DNA from 3 places in the Sporolactobacillus sp. PKPK-6 genome. Region 3 is predicted to be linked to each of the others. Evidence: riboswitches for the same ligand, from Rfam matches in the RefSeq annotation. Region 3 holds a riboswitch; each other region holds the start of a gene.

Region 1 (5,758 bases), 360 kb from region 3:
GGCTGCGTGCTGCTTCAATTGAAATCACATCGGTATCCAGCGCGTCGATGGTGTCGATGATTTCATCAAATTCAGAGTAGCACATATGCGTATGAATTTGTGTGTCATTATTAACAAATGATGTTGCCAGCCGGAATGAGTAGACGGCATCATGCAGATAGCCCGGTTTCTTGTCTTCCTTCAGTGGAAGACCTTCTCGAAGTGCCGGTTCGTCAACTTGGATCATGCGGATATCCGCTTCTTCAAGTGCGTGCACTTCTTTCTTTAAAGCGAGCGCAATTTGGTTGAACACGTCACCTTGACTGATGTCGTCACGGACGAATGACCAGTTGTAGATCGTGACCGGTCCGGTAAGCATACCTTTTACCGGCTTATTTGTCAGTGACTGAGCATAGGCGCTTTCCTTCACCGTCATTGGATCTTGCCATGATACATCTCCGAAGATCAGCGGTGGCTTAACACAACGCGAGCCATAGGACTGAACCCATCCGAAACGTGTAAAGGCAAATCCGTTCAGCTTTTCGCCAAAGTACTCAACCATGTCGTTTCGTTCGAATTCACCATGGACGAGGACATCAATTCCGAGATCTTCCTGAATTTCGATCCATTTCGCCGTTTCATCTTTAATAAATTGCTCATAGCGTTCTTCGGACCATTCGCCGCGTCTCCAATTACGTCGGGCCTGACGAACTTCTTTCGTCTGAGGGAAGCTCCCGATTGTTGTTGTCGGCAGTGGTGGCAGATTGAAGGCATCGGCTTGCACCTGCTGACGAAGTTTATAAGAGCCGGGGCGCGACGGCAGTTCCTCGTCTAATTGATCAATTTCTTTTTGAACTTCTTTATTGTTGCGGTGTTCGGATTGCTGTAGTGTCTGCAGATCTGCACTGTTTTTCTGAAGGGCACCATAGATGGCGGCTTCGCTTTCATTAAGCCCTTTCGTAAGGTAAACGACCTCGGTCAACTTTTCATCGGCGAAGGAAAGACCGTTCAGAAGCACAGGATCAAGATTGGTTTCATTTGAGATCGTGACCGGTACATGGAGCAGGCTTGATGACGGTGTGACCCACAGATTCTCGTGATACTTAACTGATGAGAGCAGTGTCTGCAGTTCAGTAAGTGTCGCCTTTAAATCTGTCTTCCAAATATTTCGACCGTCTACAACGCCTGCAGCCAGTACCTTGCCTTCAGGGAATCCATAGGCTTTGATCGATGCCAAATTTTCTTCTTTGCCGTAAACAAAATCAAGACCGATACCGTCAACGGGCAATTGAACGACAGCTTCGTAATCATCAATCGCCTCAAAGTAGGTTTGCAGAAGAAGCTTCAGTTCAGGCACACCATTTTTAATAAAATGGTAGGCTTTCGCGAACGCAGCAAGATCTTCTTTGCTCTGTTCCTTGACAAGAATAGGTTCATCGATCTGCACCCATTCAGCCCCGGCTTCTTTCAGTTCTTGAAACACCTGTACGTACAATGGAAGCAGTGCGTCAAGCAGTGTATTAAAATGATCTGGATCATAACCCTTTGACAGCTTTAACAGCGTCACCGGTCCGACAATAACGGGCTTGGCGACGATACCGAGCTCATTCTTTGCTTCATTAAACAAATTAAGAAGGCGGTTTTCCGTCAGATAAGGTTTGGTTTCATTGCTGATTTCCGGAACAATGTAGTGATAATTTGTATTAAACCATTTGGTCATTTCCGATGCTTCTGAATTTTTGTTTCCACGAGCAATTGAGAAGTATGTTTCAAGCGATAGTTCTTTTTCATTTGATTTAAAGCGGTCGGGAATTAAACCGAAAAGAACAGCCGTATCAAGGACATGATCATAAAGGCTGAAATCTCCAACGGGAATCAGATCAACTCCAATGTCTTTTTGTTTTTTCAAATAGCTTAAGCGCAGTGTTTTAACCGTATCTAGAAACGTTTCTTTCGAAATTTTACCGGCCCAAAATTGCTCAAGTGCCTTTTTCCATTCTCTTTTTTCGCCGATTCTCGGGTATCCGAGATTCGCACTTAATACTTTACCCATGTCTTCATCCTCCTGTAATCTGCATAACAAATTTTTCGAGGGGGAAAAACAAAAGGCCTCTCTATTTTAGAGAGGCCTGAATTATCATCCGCACCCTCTTATCTTCCAAGATTCTAAAATACCAATCTTGCTGGAATTAGCACCTTTTCATAAAATGAAAGGTTGCCGGGCTTCACAGGGCCAGTCCCTCCGCCGCTCTTAATAAGAGTTTAATTAAGTTAATTTGAATACTAACATGGAATTTGGGATTCGTCAATGCTTTACTTCGACAACGCAAGTGGATTGAATCATTTAAAAATAGTTTAAAAACAGCAAGATCTGCACGCAAAACATATTCACATTTTCACTTCATCTGACGATAAAGAGAGTGAGTATGTCTCTCAAACATGAACGAACAGCAGCGAAGACACAATGAGGGTGGATACGAAATGAGTGAGCAATTTAATCGAGACAGATGGCTGAAGGAAGTGGAGAAGCAGATCACTGATCAATCGATCACAGATCATTCTGTTCTAAAACGGATTCGACTGGCACAAATTCATAAACTGGATCTGCAACTGTTGAAATGGATGCGTCCATATCTTATGAATTATTACGTTAACATTGTCAATCAAATGAGCCAACATGTACTCGATTTATATAAAATACAGAGCACGGTTCCGTCTCAAAAGACAAAAGAATACTTGAAAAATATGTATGCAGAACAAACTCGGCTTCTTTTCAACGGGTCTCTTGATCGGAGCGTTTTAGTACATTGCGAGCAAAATGCAGTTTTTTTTCTTGACCATGAGTTAAGCATTGCAAATCAAATTGCTCTTTTTAGTTTGTACCGTCGAGCGCTTATTGAAGCGGTCGAACATGAGGTCAATCATCCTGAACAGGCTTTATTTCTATCCGAATCTTTAGATAAATTTCTAAGTCTAGAGCAGCAATTGATTCTGGAACGTTATCAGCAGCTGAAGCATGAACGTGAACTTGAAAAAGAAGAGGTTATTCGCTTCAGAGCCTATCATGATGCACTGACCGGGCTTCCCAATAATTTGGTTGCTGAAGAATCGGTTGTCGATTTGGTCAAAGGATATAAAAACAGCAATCGGTCGTTTTCATTACTGAAAATAAACGTCGACCGATTAAAAATAATTAATGAAATTTTCGGTCGACAAATAGGAAATGAACTGTTGATCGCTTTATCCGGGAGAATGAAGGGAGCTCTTAAAGACTTCAATGCAGAATTGTATCGGATCAGCAGTGATGAATTCATGATTATCTGCAGAGACTGCTTGAATAAGCGCGGCTTGACACATCTCATCGAAACATTATTGCGGACAACCGAACAGCCCTACCATATCGACGGAAAAGAGATCTATGCAACATTCAGTATCGGCATCTCACAATTTCCGTATGATGGACGTTCGAGCATTCAAATATTGGCGAGTGCGGAAGCAGCACTAAGAGAGGCAAAGAAAAGCAGCAGAGAAAGTTTTTTCTTTTATAATAATGAACTTCACCAGAAGCTGCTTATGAAGCTGAATACGGAAAATGAATTGCAATCCGCATTATATAATCATCAATTTGTGTTATATTACCAACCTCAGGTTGACGCATGTACCGGCGCACTGATTGGTGTAGAGGCTTTGGTTCGGTGGGAACATCCGGAACGCGGCATCGTTCCCCCAAGCGCTTTTATTTCGGTTGCTGAAGAAACAGGAATAATTCGTGACATTGGCTGGTGGGTGCTTGACGAGGCCTGCCGGCAAATGAAGAAGTGGCAGGATCGCGGTACTCCCAAAGTACCCATTTCTGTGAATCTCTCGTTTAATCAATTTCATGATGATTCGTTAGTCAAACGGGTATGCTTCGCGTTAGAAGCAAGCGGTCTTCAACCTGAATATCTTGAGCTGGAGATTACTGAATCAACGATGGCAGAGGATTTGGAACGATCCATCAGGCTATTAAAAGAAATTCGGGCACTGGGAGTAGGCGTCAGTCTTGACGACTTCGGTACTGGATACAGTTCGCTCAGCTATTTGAAGAGCCTGCCGATCAATCAGTTAAAGATTGATCGTTCTTTTGTGATGGATATTGCACAAAGTAATCAAGATCAAGCGATTGTAACCGCAATTGTTTCGATGGCTGAACATCTATGGATCGATGTTATTGTTGAGGGAATTGAGACTAAGGAGCAATTGCGTGCAATTGAATCGTGCCGATGTCGCGCAATTCAAGGCTACTATTACAGCCGTCCGCTCGATGAAAATGATTTTTCAAATAAATATTTGGCATGAAATGATTGACTAAAATGTGAACTTGCCCTTTTTAGAAGACAGAGTTGGTAAACTAGTTAAAGGGTTATTTCAATTAAAAGAGTTACTTAAAATGATTGAGATCGGTTTTTTTTCGTCGTGATTGAATCACGAGGGGGATTGGAGGGGCATGAATGCCTTTGTTAAAAAGAAGCGAGAATAAAGGGTCGTGGCTAAAGAAGGCGGAATCGGAAGATGTCCTCATCGACATCTCGGATGCGCATGTGGCTGAGAAGCTTGAGATGCTGGATATTAAAGAATATGACCTTCAAATTATGAAAATGATGAGGCCTTTTGTAGAAGAAGAAATTGATCGAATGGCCTATGAATTTTACTCCAGCTTTACCAAAATTGAGTCATTGAGGAAGATCATTGAAAAATATAGCACTGTAGAGAAACTGAGCAAAACACTTGCGACGCACGTCATGGAACTTTTTTCAGGTGTCATAGATGAAGCATTTCTTGATCGCAGGTATCGTGTCGGCATCATGCATTATCGCATTGGGTTGACCCCTCCCTATTACATGGGAACCTTTCAAAATCTGCTCTCGAATCTGATTACCATTGTCTTGACTCATGTCCCAGAGACAAAAGAAGCGGATCGTGTAATTCGTTCCATTAATAAAATGATCAGCTTTGAACAGCAAATTGTTCTCGAAGCCTACGATGAGGAATATGAAAAGACATTGAAGCGGGAATATGAAACCGGGCGTGAAGATCTGCGCACTGCGATCCTGCAGGTCAGCAACCAGCTGACTCATTTGTCTGAACAAAGTGATCAGTTGGTCCATCATTTGCTCGAACAGTTTGAAGTTGTCCGTGAGAACTCTAAAAAGCGGAATCAGATGTCCCAAGACGCAAAGAAGCATGCTTCTGAGGGACAGAATCAGTTAGAGCAACTTTTTGTTGAAGTGATGGCTGCGAGCAGCTCCGTTCAGGAAATGGGGAAAATGGTCGGTGAGCTGGAAAACTCGTCAAAGCAAATTGGTCAGGTAACCTTATTGGTTAAGGACATTTCCGAACAGACCCATATTTTGGCGATTAATTCAGCAATTGAAGCGGCACGGGCAGGTGAATACGGCAAAGGGTTCACTGTGGTTGCCCAGGAAATTCAAAAATTGGCGGAGGAAACGAATCACGCGATGGTTCAAATTTCCGAGTTAATTAAGAAATCAACGACGGTAACCGGTCAAGTTGTTGTTTCTCTCGATAAAACGACATCGATTATTAAAAAAAGCATGGAAGAATCCATGCATACTGGGGAGAAATTTGAATTTGTTATTGAATCTGCAGATCAAAACAATTCACTATCCGGAGTTACGGACAACAGCATTGACGAGCTTGCGTTAATTACAGAACAATTAAGTACAGGTGTGGAGACCTTGAGTGCTTCTGCCGAACAATTAAAAAGCCAGTTGTAACT
Region 2 (5,758 bases), on a different contig from region 3:
ACGCAATATTTTTTCTTGTGATTCCGCCTTACCGCTGCTTTGTCCGCAGCCGGCCACGGTCAGTAGTAAAAGTGCGGCCAATGCTCCTGCAATCCATTTTTTCATTGTGTTATGCCTCCCCTGATGATTAATTGGTTTTGCTTGATCCGTTCAATGGCTGCCCGCAATCTCGATTGCGGTACAACCAGACTGACTCGAAAGTAGGACTCTCCGGACGACCCGTATGATGTTCCGGGAACAACGGCTATTCCCAAGTTATCTAATAGTTTTTCTGAGTATTGGGTTGCAGAAAAGCCTTGCGGAACCCTTACCCATAGGAAAAACGTTCCTTTTGACGGATACACTCGGTAACCGAGCGCAGTCAATTCTTTGATTAAGTAGTCCCGACGTGATTGATAAAGTGCACGAAGCTCGGCTCGCTGACGTTCCTGAGTGCCAAGAGCGAATGCCGCGGCATCCTGCACAGCTCCGAACACGCCGCCGACGTTGTTGACCAAATAGTGATTCAAATGCTTAATCAGTGATGCGTTGCCTGCCGCGAAGGCAACTCGCCATCCTGCCATATTAAATGTTTTAGAAAATGTATAGATTTCAATGCCAGCTTCCTTTGCTCCAGGTGTCTGCAGAAAGCTGCGCGGCGCTTCTTCTTCGAAGCCGATATCGCCGTATGCGAAATCATGGACAACGGCAATGTGATTCTGTTGTGCATAATCGACGGTTTTTTCGAAAAAGGCCGCGTTTGCCGAAGCTCCGGTCGGATTGTTCGGGTAATTCAGAAACAGCAGCTTTGCCTTTTCACTCACGTCTTGTGGCACACGCGTGTAATCGGGCAAAAAATCGTTCTTCTCAAGCAGAGGCAGAGAAGCCGCATGTGCTCCTGCCATCGTGACGCCGATCTCATAGCCGCCGAATGCCGGATCAGGAACAAGTGCTGTGTCGCCCTGATTGAGCAGTGCCAGCGAGATTGCCGTCAGTGCAACAATCGATCCGTTAAATATGGCGATTTCGCTGTCCGGATCAAGATCGACTTGATAGTTTTTTTTATAAAAATCCGCGATCGCCTGCTTCAGCTTCTGTTTGCCTCCGTAGGGCGGATATCCTTGATTGGCCGTTTCTTTCGACGCTTGATGAAGGTTGCTCACGATTTCCGGAAAGGTCGGCTGATCGGGATTCCCGCGGCCGAGATTGATGACATCGAGGCCTTTTTCCTTCAGCGCCTTGATCTTTTTGGCTTGCTGGGCGAAAAATTTCGGTTTAAGTGCCTGCAATCGCTCGGATGCTGCAAATTCAGTCATGAGTCGTTCCCACCTTTTCTGCGTGCTGCGCGCGTGCCTCAAGTTTTTCAATCGCCGTCCGGACGCGCTCTGCTGTCACGTCAAAGGGCAGTTCGTGAATGCGCGAGTCCGAATCGGTCATGTGACGGGCAAGGCTGCTCAGCTGCTGCTCGTTGCCGAGTGAAAGTCCGACCTGAGCTAGCTTCGTCGGCAGGCCGAGATCCTGATACAGATCAAGGACTTGTTTTTGTTCCGCCATCTTGCTTTCGAGTTCGAGCTGAAGCAGGATTCCATAGGCAACCAAGGTGCCATGTGGTGCGACTGCTTCGAGTCCGAGAAAGGTCGAGGCGTTAAAAAACGCATGTGCGCCGACGCTTCGGCCATGTGCTTCGGCTAATCCGCCGACGAGTCCGGCAGCGATGAAAATGGTGTCGATGACTCTTTGAAGTGCAAGGCTTGCTGTTTTTTCTTTCACAGCGTCAAGCGCCTGCCTTCCGTTTTCAAAAACAGTATCGCGACAGGTTTTGGCGTAATTAAAGCTCAGTTGGAGCGGCAGGCTCCGTTCTTCCTGCGGAATTTTGCTCAGACGGACGCGTGCTTCATACCATTTGGCGAGCGTGTCACCAAGGCCGGACCGAAACGCCTCGATTGGTGCCTCGGCGATAATTTTTGGTTCGACAAGCACAACGTCGTTTGATTTCCGATGCCTCAGCGTTCCAAGCCGACTGCCGTCTTCTTTATAGACGATGCTGATCGGTGTAAAACTGGCACAGTTCGAGGCAAGTGTCGGCAGCAGCACGCATGGAATGGACTGCTGCGCGGATACCGCTTTGACGGTATCGAGAATTTTCCCACCGCCGACACCAATGATGACATCGCTCGAATGCTGAATGCTTAATTGCTTAATGCGTTCCATTTCGCTTTCCGAGCATTCGCCTTGATGCACAGCTTCAGCAACGTTGGTAAGCTGGTCCAGCGGGAGATAAGGCTTAGCTGCCTCCCATGATCGATGTCCGTGAACCAGTAAGACGTTATGCCACCGCCTGTCATTCAGAATTTCGGGCAGCTGTTCAAACGCGCCGGGTTCATTGCAATAATACTCAGGCCCGAATCTTTGAACCACATGTTCACTCATCTTGTTCCTCCCTCTTTTCCATTATTCCAATTTCTTAAAGGGAGATTTTTTGCTCATGTGTAAATTAAAAAAGCTACTTTCCGCGATAAGAAAGTAACTTTTACTGAGCGTAAACGTTGACTCTTATCTTCCAGTACCGCCCAAGCGGTCTGCTAGATTTAACACCATACACCTAAGTGCTGGTTGTCGGACTTCATCGGGCTAGTTCCCTCCGTCGCTCTCGATAAGAAATGGAATTGTGATGTTAGTATATGGCCTAATCCCCAGTTTGTCAATATGATTTATTTAAATTAAGCAGCATTCCCGATTTTTTCATAATTGAGATGCTTGAGTTTGTGCATTGGGAGTGGGGGGCGTGCATTGATTGGGGTTTTTCGTGCATTGAACCATGATTATCGTGCATTGGATCACTGGTTTCGGGCATGGGGGGCGATCCTGAGCCCGGTTCGTGCGTTGGCATCGTATTTTCGTGCATTGGACTCGGGTTTTCGTGCATTGAACCATGATTATCGTGCATTGGATCACTGGTTTCGGGCATGGGGGGATCCTGGCCCAGGTTCGTGCGTTGGCGTCGTATTTTCGTGCATTGATTGGGGTTTTTCGTGCATTGAACCATGATTATCGTGCATTGGATCATGAATTTCGGGCATGGGGGGGATCCTGGCCCCGGTTCGTGCGTTGGCGTCGTATTTTCATGCATTGGACGGGTTTTCGCGCATTGATTTAGCGATTTCGTGCGTTGAATCTCATTTTCCGTGCATGGGTTCTGGTCCTTGTCCCTGGTCGTGCATGGGCATTGGGGTTTGCTATGTCATCATTCAATTTCACACAGCATTGAGCTAGTTTTTAAGCAACAAAAAAAGCGCGGCACTGACCGCGCTTTTTATCTGCATCAGCTGAGGTCTACTTGACCGATCAGGCTGGAGACGGAATGGATATCTTCGCGTATTAAATAGTCGCGAATCTGGTTGATGATTTCAATCATCGCAGCGGGATTGCGGTAGTTTGCGGTCCCGACCTGGACTGCGGCAGCACCGGCGAGCAGCATTTCAATTGCATCGCTGCCGGTCATCACACCGCCGCTGCCGATGATCGGCAGATGGCTGATTTGGTGCACTTGAAAGATGAGGCGCACAATCAGCGGCTTGATTGCTGAACCTGAAAGTGTGCCGATGACATTGCCTAGCTTCGGCTTGCGCGTGTTGATGTCGATGGACATGGCTGAATATGCGTTCGCCACGGTGAAGGCATCCGCGCCGCCCTGTTCAGCGGCGAGTGTAATTTCCTGAATACGCGAGACGGACGGCGACAATTTTGCGATCAGCGGCTTGTCGGTGACGTTTCGAATTTTGCGGATTAAGCTGTAGGTTGACTCGCTGAGCAGTCCGAACACTTGTCGATTGTCATCACTATTCGGACAAGAGAGATTAATTTCAAAACCGGCAATCTTATCCCATTGGTTTAACTTTTCGGCAGTCTGAGCGAATTCATCAACGGTTTCTCCGGAAAGATTGATGATCAGCGGCGGTTGATAGGGTTCATACACCGGCAAAACGCGTGCTTCAAAATATTCGATATCCTCGCTTTGAAAGGTCACGGAGTTCAGCATGCTGCCCTCCGCCTCGAAAATGCTTGAAGCCTGCTCTTTGCTGTGTTTGTTCATGGAAATACTTTTCGGAATAAACGCACCGATTTGGTTGGCGTCGAAATCCGGTTTACTTGTTAACTCAAATGTTCCGCAGGCGGGCATGACCGGACTGGTCAGCGTCAGCCCTGCAAAATTAACGGAGAGGTCAGGTTCTTGACTCATCTTTGACCACCCGAGTTTCTTAAGCTTGCTTCTGTCTCTTTATTCATCAACTTACTCACTCCTAATCTTGATGCTTCTTTCTTTACCTTCTGGTGTTGGTCGGCGAGCTTAGGTGTTGTCAGTATAAAGGACTGGTTGGGAAACTTCCAGAGAAATATCTTCCAATTAATCCGTGAAAATAGAACAGACGTCCGATCGAATCGTGACGTCTGAATGTTCAACGTTATTCTGCTGCTTTCAGGGCAAACATCATTTCTGCTTCGCAGGCGACTTCGCCGTCAACGGTGGCGACACCTTTGGCTTTGGCGAAACCGGCACGGAAGCGAAGAATTTCCGCTTCCAGCTTCAGCTGATCACCGGGTCGTACTTGACGCTTGAAGCGGCATTTGTCAATGCCGGCGTAGAGTGTCAGCATGTTCTCCTGCTTACCTTGGCTAAGTACCGCGATGCCGCTGACCTGAGCAAGTGCCTCTACAATCAGGACTCCGGGCATGACCGGATAATCCGGAAAATGACCTTGGAAAAACGGTTCGTTAACCGTAACATTTTTAATTGCGACCGCTTTTTTACCGTCTTCGACTTCAAGGACTCGGTCGACCAGCAGGAATGGATAGCGGTGCGGTAATATTTTTTTGATTTCGTCGATCGTTAACAAACGATCGCCTCCCTTCAATCAGTCCCTTTTCAGGAAATCGAGAATGTGCTGCCAAGTAGCAGGTTCAAAGACTGCCAATGGGCTGCGATGACCGAGCCCGCCGTAACCAAACATTGCACCGGCGGCAAGGGCGATCGCGCAGAGGGCGATCAAGGCGATCAGCCGCTGCCAGATCGGAAAGCGCCGCTTTTTGTAACCGAAGAACGGGTTAAACAATGGCTTTTGTTCTTCGTTTGCTTTTTCCCGCGTTTTGCGTTCGGCCTTTTGTGCCTCTTGTCGTGCTGCTCGGGCCGCTTTTCTCGTTTCCGGACTTGTTTTCGGTTTATTATGTAGCTTTTCGTTCGTTTCCATTACGTGTTCCTCGCTTAACGCAGCAGACCGTTGACCAGACCGGCCATCTGATCGCCGATCGTTATTGATCGCGCGTTCAGCTGATAATTGTGCTGCAGATTAATCAGATCCGCCATTTCTTTGGTCAGATCGACGTTTGAATTTTCCAGCTTGCCTTGTGCCACGCTGCCTGCATTTTCGGCAACCGGCTGAACCACATCATTCAGACCGATGCCGAGCTGTGCTAAATTCGGTAAGGTGTAGAGGCTGTTGCCCTGGTTCTCCAGCAATTGCGGTCGGCTGATCGTAACCAGTCCGAGCTGTCCTGCGTTTACGCGCGCGCCATTTGCCAGCTCAACCGATATCGCGCCGGTACTGCTGATCTGCAGATCATGGTAAGTCGCCGGAATCGTGATCGGCTGTCCGTCTGTGCCGAGCACCGCATCGCCGCTTTTCGTGAGCAGACGCAGGGTGTTCGGATCATTAGGATCCGGCTGCGTATTGAAGGCGCCGGCACGTGTGTATGCTGTTGCGCCGCCATGATTTACGGTGAA
Region 3 (5,758 bases):
TGCGTTCAAGCATAGCAGATAATGCTTCTGAAATATCGCTTGGATCACCAAACAAACGAAGATCGATCGCAGTAAAAAAGTGACTGATTCCCTTTGTCTTGCCACTGCCCAGATCAGCAGAAAGATGTCCTTGCGACAGAATCGACGTTAAAATTTCTACAATTAAAGAATGGCCAAATCCTTTGTATCCGCCATTTTCTTCTCCGCGTCCTCCTACAGGAAGCATTCCCCCTATTTTTGGATGCTTCGACAAATTTCCCCTCAACTTTTTCGCATCTTTGCTGATTTCATTGCGTTCATCAACTGCCCACGCTCCAGGAATCGTCTTTCCCTGTTTGGCATACATTTCGATTTTCCCAAGCGATACGACTGTTGTAGCTGCATCAAAAAGAAAATCATGGGGCTCGGCAGGCATTGAAAAAGCAAGCGGATTACTGCCAAGAAACGGCTGCATCGCATGAGTCGGTATCAAAAAAGGATTGGAATTCGTTGCGGAAATTCCCAGCATTCCTTTATCGCTCGCCATTTTAGCGTAATAGCCGGCCATTCCATAATGATTCGAATTGCGAACCGAGTCAATACCAATGCCGCTCTGTTCTGCTTTTTCAATCGCAAGACTCATCGCTGTTCCCGCCACGAGCTGCCCCATACTCTTGTGTCCGTCCATTACCGCGCTCACCGGCGTTTCCCAAATAACCTCAGGAATTGCGCCGACTTTAATGTCACCGGCAGCGATCTTTCGGTCGTACATCGCCAAACGCTGCACACCATGTGATTCAATACCGAACAGATCAGTGGTCACAATGGATTCGGCAATGATTGAACTGCTCTCTTCTGAAAAACCGTACGCCTTGTATATACTTTTCACCCATTGCTCGATGCTCTGATAATCGTATCGATTTCCCATCTTCGCTTACCTCACAAATCCCGATCGAGATACACGATGTCTTGCCTAAAATTCCAACCCTTTTTGCTCCAAAACTGCTTGCCTTCCTCATTATCAAGCACCACGAACAAACCAATCTTCGTAATCTGTTCTTTTTTAAAACTCGTACAGACTCGGTCAATTAAACGTGTACCGATTCCTTTTCCCTGCTGGTCCGGATCAACTGCCGTATGGTAGATGAATCCCTTGCGTCCATCGGTTCCGCCGAGTATCGTTCCGATGACCCGATCGTTATCGGCAGCGACGAAACAGGTTTCCGGATTCTTGCGAATGATCCGGGCAATTCCGGCGTAGCTGTTATCTAAGGATGCTAGATTCATGCCGGGCACCCGTGTCCATAGATCATAAGCGCCTTCATAATCCTCAGGAACCATCTTGCGAATCTCCATATCTTTTCAACTCCAAGTTATCTTTTTGCTTTTTTCAGTGCGCGCGCCAGATCCTCCAGCAGATCATCTGCATTTTCAATGCCGATTGCTAAGCGAAGCAGACCTTTTGTGATGCCGATTTTCTCCTGAAGTTTTTCATCAAAGGATTCATGCGTCATTGTTGCCGGCTGACAAATCAGGCTTTCAACCCCGCCAAGACTGACGGCCAGATCAAACAATGAGAGTGCCGCCACAAATTGATCCTGATCATAATTCGATGCAAGCCGAATGGAAAGAACGGACCCATGACCCGATGCCTGACGCTGCTGAATTTCTTTTTCCTCCTGCGAGTACGATCCGGGATAGTACAGGCGTTCAATGCCGGGATGAGTGCTGAAAAAATCGATAATCTTATCCGTATTCGCCTCTTGGCGATCCAAACGCACACTCAATGTCTTGATTCCTCGAATCAGTGCATAGGAATCGGTCGGACTCAGGATTCCACCGAGTGTATTCTGCAGAAATTTAAGCTTTTGCGCAATATCCTCTTGATTCGTTGCCACAAGACCGGCAATGACATCAGCGTGACCGCTCAGATATTTCGTTGCGGAATAAAGAACGAGATCTGCGCCAAGAGCGAGTGGATTTTGATAATAGGCAGTTAAAAATGTATTATCAACAATCAGCAACTTGCCTTTCTCATGCGCGATCGTTGCTAGCCGCTGAATATCGGCAACACGCAGCAGCGGATTCGACGGCGTCTCAATATAGAGTGCCGCCACATCATCATCTAAATCCTCTGCCCTCAGTTCATTAAAATCGTGCACCAATTCATAAGCGATGCCTCGATCCTTAAAAAGATTGCTGGCATAGCGATAGGTTCCACCGTACACATTGTTGTTCAGCAGAATTTTATCACCGGACTGAAACAGGCTGAAAACGGCGGACACCGCCGCCATTCCTGATGCAAACGCATAGGAATAACTCGCCTGTTCAATTTTAGAAAACAAGGTTTCGAGATTATTTCGTGTCGGATTCCCGCCTCGTGCATAGGCAAAGGACTGAAAACCATGCAGATCCTCTTGAACATAAGTTGTTGCTAGAAAAATCGGCGGTACCACTGCATGATTAGGATTGTCTTTCGCATCAATCCCTTTTACAATCAATGAATCTAGTTTCACTGTATTCATCCTCCTCGCAGTTCATTGCCTTTGTCTTTGAAAACTGAATGTTTTTAAATGCGTTCTTAGTATGCGCCACAGGTACGGCTGCATTGCTGAATGCTTCGCACTCCCAGGGCAGATAAATCGGCTCCCACATAAGCGATTGAATTAATTGAACAAAATTGATTTTCGCTATACTCATCAATGATCAACCTCCTATAAGCTTTAGTCCGAGACTTTTGCCCAGCGCGTCATTTGCGGCAACTAAGCTAAAAAAGGCAATAAAAAAATGCTTTCTTATGAGAATAGATAAGAAAACATGATGCGTCGGTTCTCTTATCTCTCAGTTTAAACTGCTGGAATTAACACCATACACTGTGTGCTGGTTGTCGGGTTTCATTGGGCCAGTCCCTCCGCCACTCTTGATAAGAAGTTTACTATTTAATTTTGAAAAGAACGTTTAGGTGATAAAACTGATGCACGCGTCACCGCTGAAACAATTCGCATGTGTTTACTAGGTAATATAATATTTTAAATTTATTATGTCAATGCTTTTCTGAATGTTTGATGCAAGAAATCAAACCGGCAGATGTTCACACGTATGACTTCTTGACCAATCGCATAGATCTGCTTCTCATCTTCTGCTTAAGAAAAAACGGGCAAAAAATTCCCGGTTCTTACTACCACAGGATGCAGTGACTTTCGCGTTGCATAAAGGACGTACTTTCACACGATGTGATGGCTTTCGCGTTGCATACAGGACGTATGCGTATTTAGCGAAAGTTCCTTTTTCGAAAGCTCCTTTACAGTTAGCAAAAGTTCCTTTGCTCCAAATGTGGTTTTTAATCATCAACCCCTTGCTTGAACAAACATTTCAATTTCATAACGCATTCTGGTCCTTAATTAAGTAACGAGTAAAATAAGCGGAGATTTTCCGCTTATATGCACCCTGAACATGTTTCGCCGGTAAATAAGGGTAATTTTTCCGCTTATTCAAAGCAAAACCCTTCATTTTCACGTTTATCGATTCGGATAAGGGGAATTTCTCCGTCTATTTCAGCTATTTTTTCGATCATTTTCTAAATAAGCGGAATTTTTCCGTCTATTTTTCAGATTGGGCACTTACCGGCGGGGCAAAATCAAAAACGTTCTTTGCTTGTCAGAGAAGCTGAACGGAGCCTTGCGATTATAGGTGTAGGGACATTTCTCAATAAAATAATCCCGTTTTTGTACTTTAAATCTTCACCAGGATAGGAATCAAACAAAATTTTTTTGGGGGTTGACAAGGATAATCGAATGGTTTAAATTTACCATCAACAAAGTAAGCCGTTCATCAGCTGCTAATCATTAAGACGTTAATGATCGGCAATGAACGGTTTCGCAGTGAGAATCGCAGCAGATCAATAGGTCTTGTCAGCACCTTCTTCATGCGATTTATTGCGGCCGCAATACTGCGTATCTGGTTAATCCCTTAATCAAAGAAAAGAGGTTTTGCACAAGAATACGAATTTTGCAGACACTGAACTTGATTGGTGTGCATTTACGAGTTGTTTTTTTTTAAGTTTAATACCAAGTAAATAGGGCTGTTTAGTTAAATTAATAAAAACTAATCTTTACCTAAACATTTGAGGGTTTGATTTAAGTAAATTGAATTTGCTCTACTTAGAGGGGGAAGCAATCAACATGGCGAAAAAAAGAAAAGCAAGCCGCTTAGTCAAATGGATTCTTTCAGTTGCTGTGGTTATTATTGTGGTACTTGCAACTGTGGTTTCCATTAACCAAATTACAGTGAACAAGAACAAAAGTTCAGCTACTGCAAAAGATGACAATTATGTATTAAAACTCGCAGACTCATCAGGCTTATGCGAAGCACCACAGCAAATTGCGATTGAGAAAGGGATTTTCAAGAAATACGGCGTCAAATATAAGAATGTCAAAATCGGAGACTTGTCAGGTACTGAAGCCCTAACAGCCGGAAAAGTTGACGCGACGAATTCGCTCCTTGCCAGCGTTGTGCAACCACTGACGAACGGTGCAGAGCTAAAGATTACAACCGGTTTGCATACAGGTTGTCTCCAGATCTTAGTAGGTAAGAATTCTAAAATTAAGTCGATCAAAGATCTTAAAGGCAAGAAAATTGGTGTGGGTACGGTAGCCGGCAGTCCGGCAACGTTTGCAAAACGCGTCCTTTCTTACAACGGATTAAATGTATCGACCAAAAACTCAGACGTACAATTTATTCAATATGATTCGGCCAGCTTGCCAATCGTCCTTAGTAAAGGGCAAGTAGACGCGATTGCTGTAGGCGATCCGGATACACAAATCGCTATTAAGAACTATGGCTTTACATCACTAGCTAGTTCCGCAACCACAGCACCATTTAATAAAGAATATTGCTGCGTCGCCTATGTTTCTAATAAATTAGCTAAAGAACATCCGGAAATCGCACGCAAATTCACCCTTGCATTGCAAGAGGCTGCAGAATGGATTGCCAATCATCAAGATGAATCCGTTCATATTCAAACAGATAAGAAATATATTGCCGGCGATGAAAAAACGAACTTGTCAGCATTGGAAACGTACAAATGGGAACCATCCTTTACAGATGCGAAAAAAGCGTTCAAACAAACGGCCGACAGTCTGCAGGATATCGGTGTCATCTCTAAAGATGTTGATACTCAGGCGCTTACTGACCACTCCTTCTTAAAATTTAAAGGGGTAAAATAACAAAATCAAAGAAAAGAGGGGATTTTTTTGGAGAAGGACTCGGTTTATATCAAAAAAATTACCCGGATAAAAGATCGCCAAATTGGTCGGGCTTACTTTGCAAGTATCGCAATCGCAATCAGTCTTATTGCTCAGCTGGCCATTCCTAAGAGTGATGTTTTGATAACCAAATCGCTGCCATGGTATACCGGGCTATTAATCATAGCGTTTGTCATCACGGCAGTGCTCGCAACCTATTATACTTTTTTCGGCGGGCTTGAGAAGTTCGTTTTTAAAAGCTACTTTATTGGTGCGGCATTTCTCGCACTCGGTTTATATAATTTAGTCACGCTGAAATTCGCGTTGATTAAACCCATTTTCTTTCCCGCTCCTGAAACGATTATCAATGTTCTGATTGTCGATGCCGGGTTCTTACTAAAATGCCTGCTTCATTCAGCTTTATTGCTTGCGTACGGATTAGGTATTGGCATCATCACCGGACTTGCTACCGGTATATTAATTGGCTGGTACTCATCGTGGAATTATTGGCTGGAACCACTCGTAAAATCAATAGG

What was found. A riboswitch is a leader RNA that binds a small molecule or an ion and turns the genes downstream of it on or off. The one in region 3 is predicted to bind S-adenosylmethionine.
Region 1: another riboswitch for S-adenosylmethionine. It lies ahead of metE (5-methyltetrahydropteroyltriglutamate--homocysteine S-methyltransferase); the one in region 3 lies ahead of AC1MBV_RS15260 (hypothetical protein).
Region 2: another riboswitch for S-adenosylmethionine. It lies ahead of AC1MBV_RS06840 (iron-containing alcohol dehydrogenase family protein); the one in region 3 lies ahead of AC1MBV_RS15260 (hypothetical protein).

What each region holds. Positions count from the first base shown of each region.
Region 1 is NZ_JBWXPA010000002.1:546,614-552,371, reverse strand. It holds gene metE (5-methyltetrahydropteroyltriglutamate--homocysteine S-methyltransferase) at 1-2,032, opposite strand, end outside; SAM riboswitch class I at 2,128-2,240, opposite strand; gene AC1MBV_RS13535 (putative bifunctional diguanylate cyclase/phosphodiesterase) at 2,461-4,317, shown strand; gene AC1MBV_RS13530 (protoglobin domain-containing protein) at 4,470-5,756, shown strand.
Region 2 is NZ_JBWXPA010000001.1:1,428,131-1,433,888, forward strand. It holds gene AC1MBV_RS06830 (transporter substrate-binding domain-containing protein) at 1-105, opposite strand, end outside; gene AC1MBV_RS06835 (aminotransferase class I/II-fold pyridoxal phosphate-dependent enzyme) at 102-1,295, opposite strand; gene AC1MBV_RS06840 (iron-containing alcohol dehydrogenase family protein) at 1,288-2,409, opposite strand; SAM riboswitch class I at 2,530-2,639, opposite strand; gene AC1MBV_RS06845 (hypothetical protein) at 2,770-3,027, shown strand; gene AC1MBV_RS06850 (dihydroorotate dehydrogenase) at 3,302-4,219, opposite strand; gene fabZ (3-hydroxyacyl-ACP dehydratase FabZ) at 4,443-4,874, opposite strand; gene AC1MBV_RS06860 (DNA-directed RNA polymerase subunit beta) at 4,893-5,225, opposite strand; gene AC1MBV_RS06865 (flagellar hook-basal body protein) at 5,240-5,758, opposite strand, start outside.
Region 3 is NZ_JBWXPA010000002.1:904,880-910,637, forward strand. It holds gene AC1MBV_RS15245 (Ldh family oxidoreductase) at 1-907, opposite strand, end outside; gene AC1MBV_RS15250 (GNAT family N-acetyltransferase) at 919-1,335, opposite strand; gene AC1MBV_RS15255 (trans-sulfuration enzyme family protein) at 1,353-2,495, opposite strand; gene AC1MBV_RS15260 (hypothetical protein) at 2,461-2,679, opposite strand; SAM riboswitch class I at 2,811-2,909, opposite strand; gene AC1MBV_RS15265 (ABC transporter substrate-binding protein) at 4,161-5,204, shown strand; gene AC1MBV_RS15270 (ABC transporter permease) at 5,232-5,758, shown strand, end outside.